2 regions of the Breznakia sp. PFB1-19 genome follow, and region 2 is predicted to be linked to the other one. Evidence: a T-box and tRNA genes for the amino acid it is inferred to sense, from the RefSeq annotation. Region 2 holds a T-box; the other holds one or more tRNA genes.
The links. The T-box of region 2 lies ahead of M2098_RS07865 (valine--tRNA ligase). A T-box ahead of a tRNA ligase gene usually reads a tRNA of that ligase, here a tRNA-Val.
Positions count from the first base shown of each region.

Region 1: it encodes a tRNA-Val, which carries the amino acid that the T-box ahead of M2098_RS07865 (valine--tRNA ligase) is inferred to sense. The anticodon was not compared.

Region 1 is NZ_JARXXJ010000020.1:17,926-23,054, reverse strand. It holds gene M2098_RS09175 (Maf family nucleotide pyrophosphatase) at 1-413, opposite strand, end outside; gene M2098_RS09170 (hypothetical protein) at 493-1,311, shown strand; tRNA gene M2098_RS09165 (tRNA-Gly) at 1,416-1,489, opposite strand; tRNA gene M2098_RS09160 (tRNA-Lys) at 1,493-1,568, opposite strand; tRNA gene M2098_RS09155 (tRNA-Gln) at 1,585-1,660, opposite strand; tRNA gene M2098_RS09150 (tRNA-Tyr) at 1,681-1,764, opposite strand; tRNA gene M2098_RS09145 (tRNA-Thr) at 1,774-1,850, opposite strand; tRNA gene M2098_RS09140 (tRNA-Val) at 1,858-1,933, opposite strand; gene M2098_RS09135 (hypothetical protein) at 2,368-2,796, shown strand; gene alr (alanine racemase) at 2,806-3,900, shown strand; gene M2098_RS09125 (AI-2E family transporter) at 3,960-5,129, shown strand, end outside.
Region 2 is NZ_JARXXJ010000014.1:50,505-55,633, reverse strand. It holds gene yihA (ribosome biogenesis GTP-binding protein YihA/YsxC) at 1-400, shown strand, start outside; gene M2098_RS07870 (FprA family A-type flavoprotein) at 504-1,697, shown strand; T-box leader at 1,728-1,928, shown strand; gene M2098_RS07865 (valine--tRNA ligase) at 1,963-5,115, shown strand.

The DNA of each region.
Region 1 (5,129 bases), on a different contig from region 2:
CTTTTTATATACAAATCAATATTTTTGTCACTTATAGGGAAGAAGGTAACCTTAGTTTTTGCAACATCAGTTAAAATCGTTTGCGATCTTGAATCAATAATGCAAATACCAGTGTAGACTTCATTTGTTCTTCCTGACATCTGTCTGAGTCGATTTCTAGCTTCTTCAGTATTTCTTGGTTTTTCAAATATTTGATTTTCAAAAACAACAAATGTATCTAGACCGATAACAACTTCATCACTATTTGGATGTATTGACTGAGCTTTGCCTGTTGCGTTGGCTATTGCGCGTTGTTTTGGATTTTCGATGTTCTTTACTTCAGCAAAGTCACCTTTGCGACACGTGTGATAAATATGCGCGTTTGTAAGTATTTCGCTTTTATGTTTTGCTGTGGTTGCTAATACGATTTTCATATATGTAGTATAACATAAAAAGCATTTTTAGGATTTTTGTAATATATGTACTATAAGAAATTAAGGAGGTAGTATATATATGGAACACAAAACTCCATTTAAGAAAGAAATAAGTGGTATAGAAAATGAAAAAGAGTTTGTTAGAGTTTTTCATAAAAGGAAAGTGAAGCAATTACCTGTATTATTGTATGACCTTGTTGAGGTATTGTATGGCGATATACATGAAGATGATATCATTTATGCTTATCATATTAAGGAAAAGATGAAACCTGATTTTTACATTGAAATTAAAGGAATAAAGAAATATATTAGTGTTAAAATGGGATTTAAGACATCTGTACATACAGAGAATGTATATGAGTTTATACGATTTCTACGTTCAATTGGAGTTTCTTACTCGGCAACAGAAGCATATTTACGCTATCACTTTGCGGACGGAACAACAAACGGAAAAGGTGATGTTCGATTGAGTGGGGAAGAGTATAAAGCTTTGAATCAGTATGAAATAGATGAGATAAATCGCGCTTTCTCTAGGATTTCTAATATTGATAAAATCCTTGATCGCTTTATGTTTGTCGGTACTCGGTTCTCTAGCAAGGTTGATGCACTAATTCTAGGTATCGTTGAAGATCACTGGTGGATTACGACAAAAGAAATAAAAGAACAAGTACTAAGACAAATGAAAAGAAAGACAACATGTCCTCGTATCGGTCCGTTTTCTATACAACCGTTAAATCGTTGTTTGAATAAAAACCCGAAATACGAGAAAGCACGTTATCATGTTCAATTAAAGTGGTATCAAATTTCGGATGATATATTACGTGCGATGATTATACGAGATCAAGAGCTGCCTAGGGATGAGAATCAGTTATTAGAAGAATCCATGCCTAAGTGTTAAGACGAACTTCAGCAAAAATAATAATCGAATAACTTACATCCAAAGCTGACTAGTGAATATAAAAAAAAGCACCCATATGATTACAAGGTACTTGTTTCTTTAAATGGAGCGGGTGATGAGAATCGAACTCACGTAGTCAGCTTGGAAGGCTGAAGTTCTACCATTAAACTACACCCGCAGATGGTGACCCCTGGGCGATTCGAACGCCCGACCCTTTGATTAAAAGTCAAATGCTCTACCAACTGAGCTAAGGGGTCATAAATGATTTAAAATTGGCTGGGGTAACTGGATTCGAACCAGTGCAATGCCAGAGTCAAAGTCTGGTGCCTTACCGCTTGGCTATACCCCAAGAAGTCAAACCAAAGATAATGGTGGAGGGGGGCAGATTCGAACTGCCGAACCCTAAGGAACTGAGTTACAGTCAGCCGCGTTTAGCCACTTCGCTACCCCTCCATAAAAAAATGGTGCCGACTATAGGAATTGAACCCACAACCTACTGATTACAAGTCAGTTGCTCTACCAGATTGAGCTAAGTCGGCATAAAAATGGTGGAGGTTAACGGGCTCGAACCGCTGACCCTCTGCTTGTAAGGCAGATGCTCTCCCAACTGAGCTAAACCTCCATTTTTACTGCATCTGCCTAAGCAGTTCACAGTGCTTTTATATGTTATCATTTGTGCTTTGCAGTGTCAATAGATTTTTTTCAACTTTTTCAACTTTTTCAAAGCACTGTCGGGTCAGCTGTGTAAGCTCATACCTTGCTGATTACCGCCTATTCATAATAACCGAAACAAAACAAAAAGGCAATGAAAAAAAGCAAAAAAATACAAAAAATTTTAAAATAATTTCAAATTACTTATTTTCTTATGGAATATGATTAAAATCTCTTTTCCTTATATAATGTAATATCTGATATTTCTCTAATTATTTAACAAATCCATTTTCTTTTTTCGATATATTGTAGAAAAACATGAATGATTTATGGTATTCACAAGTTATTCATAAACAAGCGTGAATTAGTGTGATATACTATAAACAAATATTTTTGGAGGTTTATATGAATGTTTTTAACACAGATAATTTAAGAAATAAGCAAAGATTTCCTGTGGCTATGATTTATGGGATTATTTGTTCAATAATATGTGCAATACTTATTGCAGCATTTTATCAAGTTTTTCATGGTTGGTATTACTCCCTTATATATGTTGGTGCTGCATTAGCAATTGGTAATGTAATAAAGTACATGGGAAGAGGAATCGATATCAAGTTTTCTATTCTAGCTGTTTTATGTTTTATCCTTTGTTTAGGATTAGCTGAGTTCTTCCGTTATGTATTCATGTTGCAAACAATTTCGTTTCAACTGTTTACATACAGTCTTACGGAATTCTTTGGAAATTTATTCACTGCAGATCCATACAATATAGTTCGCATAATTATCATTGCGTATTCTGGGTATGTTGCATACTACACTGCAAAAATAGTATAGGTGTGATTTATGAAATATCGTCAGACATACGCTGTAATTCATTTGGATAACTTAGTATTTAACTATAATCTTATTAAAAAACATTCAAATAGGAATGTTTTTTGCGTTTGTAAAGCGGATGCATATTCACATGGTGATATTGAAGTAGCGAACACATTTCTTGAATGTGGAGCTGATTACATTTGTGTTTCGTCAATTGATGAGGCAAAGTCATTACGATTGCAAGGGTATAAAGGTTCTCTGTTGATTCTTGGATATGTAGATGCTTCTTGCGTGAATTATGCAATTGACAATGATATAACATTAAGTGTTTTCTCATTAGAGTGGTTAGAAACAGTTGTTGCTTCATACGATGCATCAAAGTTAAAAATACATTTAAAAATTGATACAGGTATGAATCGTATAGGAATGAAGAACTTAAATGAAGTTAAAGAGGTAATGAATTTCTTAGAAAAACATAAAATGGAAGTGGAAGGTATTTTTACACATTTTCATAGCACAGATAAAGCATCTTGTGACAAACAAGTTAAATGGTTTTATGCTATCGTTGATTCATTAAATTATGACTTCAAATGGATTCATACATCCAATTCAGCAGGCACTTTAGGTTATGAGGATGCACGTAGTAATGCAGTTCGCCCTGGTATTGCATTATATGGAATTGATGTGGTCGATTCTCAAATTGGTTTAAAACCAGCTTTTTCGCTTTATTCTCAAGTAAGTTATTGTAAGAAAATTACTGCAGGTGAGAGTGTTAGTTATGATGCAACATATAAAGCAGTGAAAGATATGTACATTCTAACTTTACCAATTGGATATGGTGATGGTTTACTTAGAAAGAACACCGGACGTTTTGTTGGGATTGATGGGCATCCATATGAAATTGTTGGTTCTGTTTGTATGGATCAAATGATGATTCGTACAGATAAAGAGTTTTCAGTTGGGACTGAAGCTGAAATCATAGGAGAATATATTCCATTGATGAAAATGGCAAATGAACTGGAAATGTCTCCATATGAAGTTTTGTGTTTATTTAATACAAGAATCATGAAGAAATATAAGAAAAATGGCAAAATTATTAAGGATGTGCATGAACGATTATGAAAATGAGTCGCATTAAACATCTAAAGTAGTTATAATGGTTTATAGAAGAGAGGTCATTAATGAAACAATACTTTAAGGATAATAAAAATACACTGTTTGTTGCAGTTGTTATCATCATACTTTTAGCAATTGTCTTACGAATGAACGAAATCGTAAGTTTCGTTTTAACAATGCTAGAAGTGTTTAATCCGTTTTTCATCGCAATTGGTATTGCATTTATTTTGAATATTCCAATGAAAGCTATCGAGAATGGATTATCAAAGATTTCTAGAAATAATAAAATAGTAAAGAAGTTCTTGCGACCTTTATCTATTATTTTGACATTACTATTTGCAGTAGTCATTCTTTGGTTGCTAATGATTATCATTTTGCCAAGAGTAGCTGAAAGTGTTGTTTATGTTTTTAATAACTTCAGTACAATTGTAAATAATTCGATTAATTCGGTAGATGATATTTTAAATGATTTGCATTTAGGCTATAAACTTCAAGATATTCCATATATAAAAGAAATTCAAAATATTTCTAAAGACCAAGAATTGTTTAAACATGTAATTACGTTTTTCGGAAGTATCACTCAAGGTGTGGTAAAAAATGCAGTTGAATTTACAAATACATTCTTTTCTTATTTCTTGGCATTTTGTTTAAGTATCTATTTGTTAGCTGGAAAAGAAACTTTGATTTATCAAACAAAAAAAGTGACAGTTGCACTTTTCCCCAAGAATATCAGTACATTTGTATTTGAAACTGGCTCTAAAGCCAATGTAATCTTTAAAAATTTCGTTGGTGGACAACTCGTTGATTGTATTATTAAAGGTGTTATGTTTTATATTGTATTCCAATTCTTGGATTACCGTTTTACTGAATTGATGGCGACAATTATTGCAGTATGTAGTATTGTACCTGTATTTGGACCGATATTTGCTATGCTTATTTGTTTTGTTCTTATATTCTCATATAATCCAATCAATGCATTATGGTTCATTATAATTTTCCAAGTGTTATCAAACTTCGAGGGACAAGTAATTTATCCAAAAATTGTTGGTAAGACAATTGGACTGCCAGGAATTTGGGTGTTATTATCAATCTTTATTCTTGGTGGAAAATTTGGAATTGCAGGAATGTTGTTGGCAGTGCCTATTACAGCGCTTGCGTATGAATTGTTTGTGGAATATATTAATTCACGTTTGAAGAAAAAGAAAATTAATTATGAGTTGATTGAAGAAAAGGGA
Region 2 (5,129 bases):
CTTTAACATCGACGACACATTTTTATTTGTTGATGTTCCAGGTTATGGATATGCCAATATAAGCAAACGACAATTGCAAGCCTTTGGTCAAATGATGGAAGACTACTTTGGTACTCGTGAACAAAAGATTGGACTGGTTCTACTTGTTGATGCACGTCATAAGCCGAGTGAGGATGATATTACCATGATGGAATATGCGAGATATCATCATTTACCTGTAGTTGTTGTAGCAACAAAAATTGACAAACTTAAACGTAGTGAAATTAGTAAAAATATGGGTAAAATTGCTAGTACGCTTGAAATCCCTGAAACGGAAATTGTTCAATTTTCAAGTGAAACATCAAAGGGAAGAGAAGCTGTCTGGAAAAAAATTGATGAATTATTGGAAAGTGTTGCATAGCACTTTCTTTTCTTTTGGTAAATCAGCTGTGAAAAGGTGCAATATGGTTGAATTGCACCTTATTATTGCCTATACTTAAAGGTAAAGATAGGAGTAGATAATTATGAAATACTTACAAATCACAAAAGATTTTTATTGGATTGGGGTAGAAAATCCAAATTTACGACGTTTTGATATTATTATGGAAACTGAGTTTGGAACAACATACAATTCATACTTACTAAAAACAAGTCAAGGGGTTGTATTGTTTGAAACAGTAAAAGATAAATTCTTTGATGAATATATCGAAAAAGTTAGAGAATTAGTAAAAGTAGAAGATATCAAATACATTATTTGTAATCATACAGAACCAGATCATTCTGGCTCATTAGAGAAGTTTCTTGAATTAAATCCAAATATTGAGATACTTTCAACCATTGCCGCACAAAACAATTTAAAAGAAATTGTAAATAAACCGTTTAATGGACGTGTTGTAAAAGACCAAGAAGAAGTTGTTGTTGGAAATAAAACGCTACGTTTTATTATGGCACCAAATTTACATTGGCCAGACACGATGTATACATACATTGTTGATGAAGAAATTCTTGTTACTTGCGATTCATTTGGTGCACATTATGCCACAAATGAGGTGTTATTATCACAGGTCGCAAATCGTGAAAACTATGAAAAAGCATTCGCATATTATACAGAAATGATTATGGGTCCATTTAAACCATTTGTTGCTAAGGCGATGGATAAAATTCGTGATTTACCAATTCGTTATATTGCAACTGGGCATGGATGTTTGATTGATCAAGAAATTGATGATTTCATTCAACGTTATACAGACTTTGCGAAAGTGAAAACTAACGATGTGAAAAAAGTAGCAATTGCTTATGTAACTGCATATGGTTATACGCGCGAAATGGCAGAAATTATTAAAGATGAATTAGAGAATCATCATTTAGAAGTGAAGTTGTATGATTTAGTAGATGCAGACCAAGAAGAAGTATATGAAGCAATTAAACAAGCCAATGGAGTGCTTTATGGTTCATGTACAATTGTCGGAGATGCATTACCTCCAGTATGGCATATGATGAATCGAATTCTAACGCCATATGATGGAATTAAAGTTGCTAGTGCTTTTGGTAGTTATGGGTGGTCTGGTGAGGCTGTACCAAATATGATGGTCCGTTTGAAGCAACAAAAAATGAAACTTGTAGATGAAGGATTACGTATTAAATTTAAACCAAGTGATACACAAAAAGAAGAAATCCGTGCATATGCGAAAAACTTTGCACAAGCGCTTATTGATTAAAGTGAAAAACTTGGTATAATAAGTAAGAAAATAAATACAGTGAATAGAAGGAGTACATACAAACGTTTTATAGAGAGTTGTTGATTGGTGAAAAACAATAAATGAATGTATGGAAGGTAGTCTAGGAGTAGATATTCTGAGTTTAGTAAGAATATCCGGTTACAGCCGTTATCTGTTTAAGGCATACATTGTATGCAAATTAAGGTGGTACCACGAGCATTCGTCCTTTGGGATGAGTGCTTTTTATTTTCAACAAGGAGCACATATGAAGAAAACTTTTCAAATCGAAACAGATCGTTTACTTTTACGACAAATGAATGCTTCAGATTACGATGATCTAAAGGACATATTGGCTGATCCAAAAGTGATGTATGCTTATGAAGGTGGCTTTAGCGATACTGAAATTCAACAGTGGTTTGAAAAGCAACAAGAGCGCTATCAAAACGATGGTTTTGGTTTGTGGGCAGTTGTGCTTAAACAGACAGGGAAGATGATAGGAAACTGTGGTTTAACTTATCAGCAAACACCATGGGAGACCGTATTAGAAGTTGGCTATCAATTTGCCTATGCGTATTGGAATCGTGGGTATGCAAGTGAAGCGGCGCGTGCTTGTGTTACTTATGCTTTTACAAAACTAAACGTCGACACGGTGTACGCTTTAATACGCGATACCAATCAAGCCAGTATCCGTGTGGCAAAAGCGCTGGGGATGAAAGAAGTAAGTGAACGTAGCTTTGATAAACACTATCGTGGTGTAACTATGCGACACGTTACATATAAATTAACAAAGAAGGAGAATCAGATGAGAAACACATTAGAAGCAAAATATGATCATAGTAAAATCGAAAGTAAGTATTACGATCATTGGGTGAAAAAAGGATATTTCACTGCAGGAGATACAAGTAAAACTCCATACGCAATGGTGATACCACCACCAAACGTAACAGGTAAGTTACACTTAGGTCATGCATGGGATACAACGTTACAAGATATTGTAGCTAGATATAAACGACTTCAAGGTTTTGATGTACTATGGCTTGCTGGAATGGACCATGCAGGAATTGCAACACAAGCAAAAGTTGATGAGCGTTTAAAAGCACAAGATGTTTCACGATACGATATTGGTCGTGAGAAATTCTTGGAACATGCATGGAACTGGAAAGAGGAATATGCAAGTCATATTCGTGAACAATGGGCAACACTAGGTTTATCGCTTGATTATACTAGAGAACGTTTTACACTTGATTCTGGACTAAATCAAGCAGTTAATAAAATCTTCGTTGATTTATACAACGATGGCTTGATTTATCAAGGAGAACGTATTATTAACTGGGATCCTGAAGCAAAAACAGCATTATCAAACATTGAAGTTATCCATAAGGAAATTGAAGGTGCAATGTACACATTCAATTATAAAGTAGTGGAAACGGGTCAAGAATTACAAGTTGCCACAACACGACCAGAAACAATGTTTGGAGATGTTTGTGTAGTTGTTCACCCAGATGATGCACGCTACAAGGACGTAGTTGGAATGCATGTCATCAACCCAGCAAATGGACAAGAATTGCCAATCATTACTGATGATTATATCGATGTTGAATTTGGAACTGGAGTTATGAAATGTACACCTGCGCATGATCCAAATGACTTTGTGATTGGACAAAAATATCATTTACCAATGCCAATTTGTATGCATCCAGATGGAACGATGAATGAATTAGCTGGTAAATATGAAAATATGGACCGTTTTGCTTGCCGTAAAGCACTTGTTGAAGATGCAAAAGTTGCAGGAACACTTATTAAAATTGAAAAACATATGCACCAAGTTGGTCACTCAGAAAGAACAGATGCAATTGTTGAACCATATTTATCTAAACAATGGTTTGTTAAAATGCGTCCACTAGCAGATGAAGTAATTAAAAATCAAAATATTGAAGATCAAAAAATTAACTTTACACCAAAACGTTTCGAACATACATTTAACCAATGGTTAGAAAAAATTGAAGACTGGTGTATTTCACGCCAATTATGGTGGGGACACAGAATCCCAGCTTGGTATCACAAAGACACGGGTGAAATCTATGTTGGATTACAAGCACCTAAAGATATTGATAATTGGCAACAAGATGAAGATGTGCTTGATACATGGTTCTCAAGTGCATTATGGCCATTCTCAACACTTGGTTGGCCTGAAGAAACAGCTGATTTTGAACGCTACTATCCAAATGATACATTAGTTACAGGATATGATATTATCTTCTTCTGGGTTGCTAGAATGGCATTCCAAGCACGTTATGCGACACACAGTCGTCCATTCAAGGATGTTCTTATTCATGGACTTGTTCGTGATGAACAAGGACGTAAGATGTCTAAATCACTTGGAAATGGTGTGGATCCAATGGATGTAATTGCTGATCATGGATGTGATGCGATGCGCTTCTTTTTAACAACGAATTCTACACCAGGACAAGACCTTCGTTATATTGATGAGAAAGTTGATAGTTCAAGTAACTTCATCAATAAAATATACAATGCTTCAAAATTTGTATTAATGCATATTGCAGATGATTTTGATCACGAACAAATTGATTTACGTAAAGCAACAACAATTGATAAATGGATTATTAAACGATTCAATGAAACATTAAAAAATGTTAGTGAGAATATGGACCGTTTTGAGTTTGCACTAGTTGGCAATGAATTGTACTCATTTATTTGGGATGATTTCTGTAACTGGTACATCGAATTAAGTAAAGCAAGTCTTCAAAGTGATGATGAGGGAATTAAAACTGCCGCAAAATCAACATTACTATTGGTATTAGAAGGAATTCTAAAAATGTTATCTCCATTTATGCCATTTGTGACTGAAGAAATCTATCTTGCACTTCCACATCTTAAAGATTCAATGAATGAAGAAACTTGGCCAACCGTAATTTCTACAGATATCATGGATATTGAGATGGAAGAAGTGAAACGTTTAATTTCAATGGTTGAAGCTGTACGTGAAGTAAAAGCAACGTATAAATTAAAACCAAGTGCACCAGTAGATATTCTTGTTAAAGATACAAATGAACAAGTTGAAGATACAAATGTATTCATCAATGCATTCCTTGAGCAAATGTGTAAAGCAACCTGGGTTTCAAGTGTTGGTGATGAGGAAATGGTTGTACGTCCTGTATATCAAGGTTCAATCTCGATTCCTTTAGCTTCGTTAATTGATATCGAAGAGGAAAAGAAAAAACTTGAACAGGATAAGAAAAAACTAGAAGGAGAAATTAAACGTGCAGAGGGGATGTTAGCAAATCCAAACTTCACAAATAAAGCTCCAGAAGCAAAAGTAAATGCAGAAAAAGAAAAACTAGAAAACTATAAAAATCAATATGAAATCGTTGTAAAACGATTAGCAGAATTGGCTTAATTTAATTAGAGGAA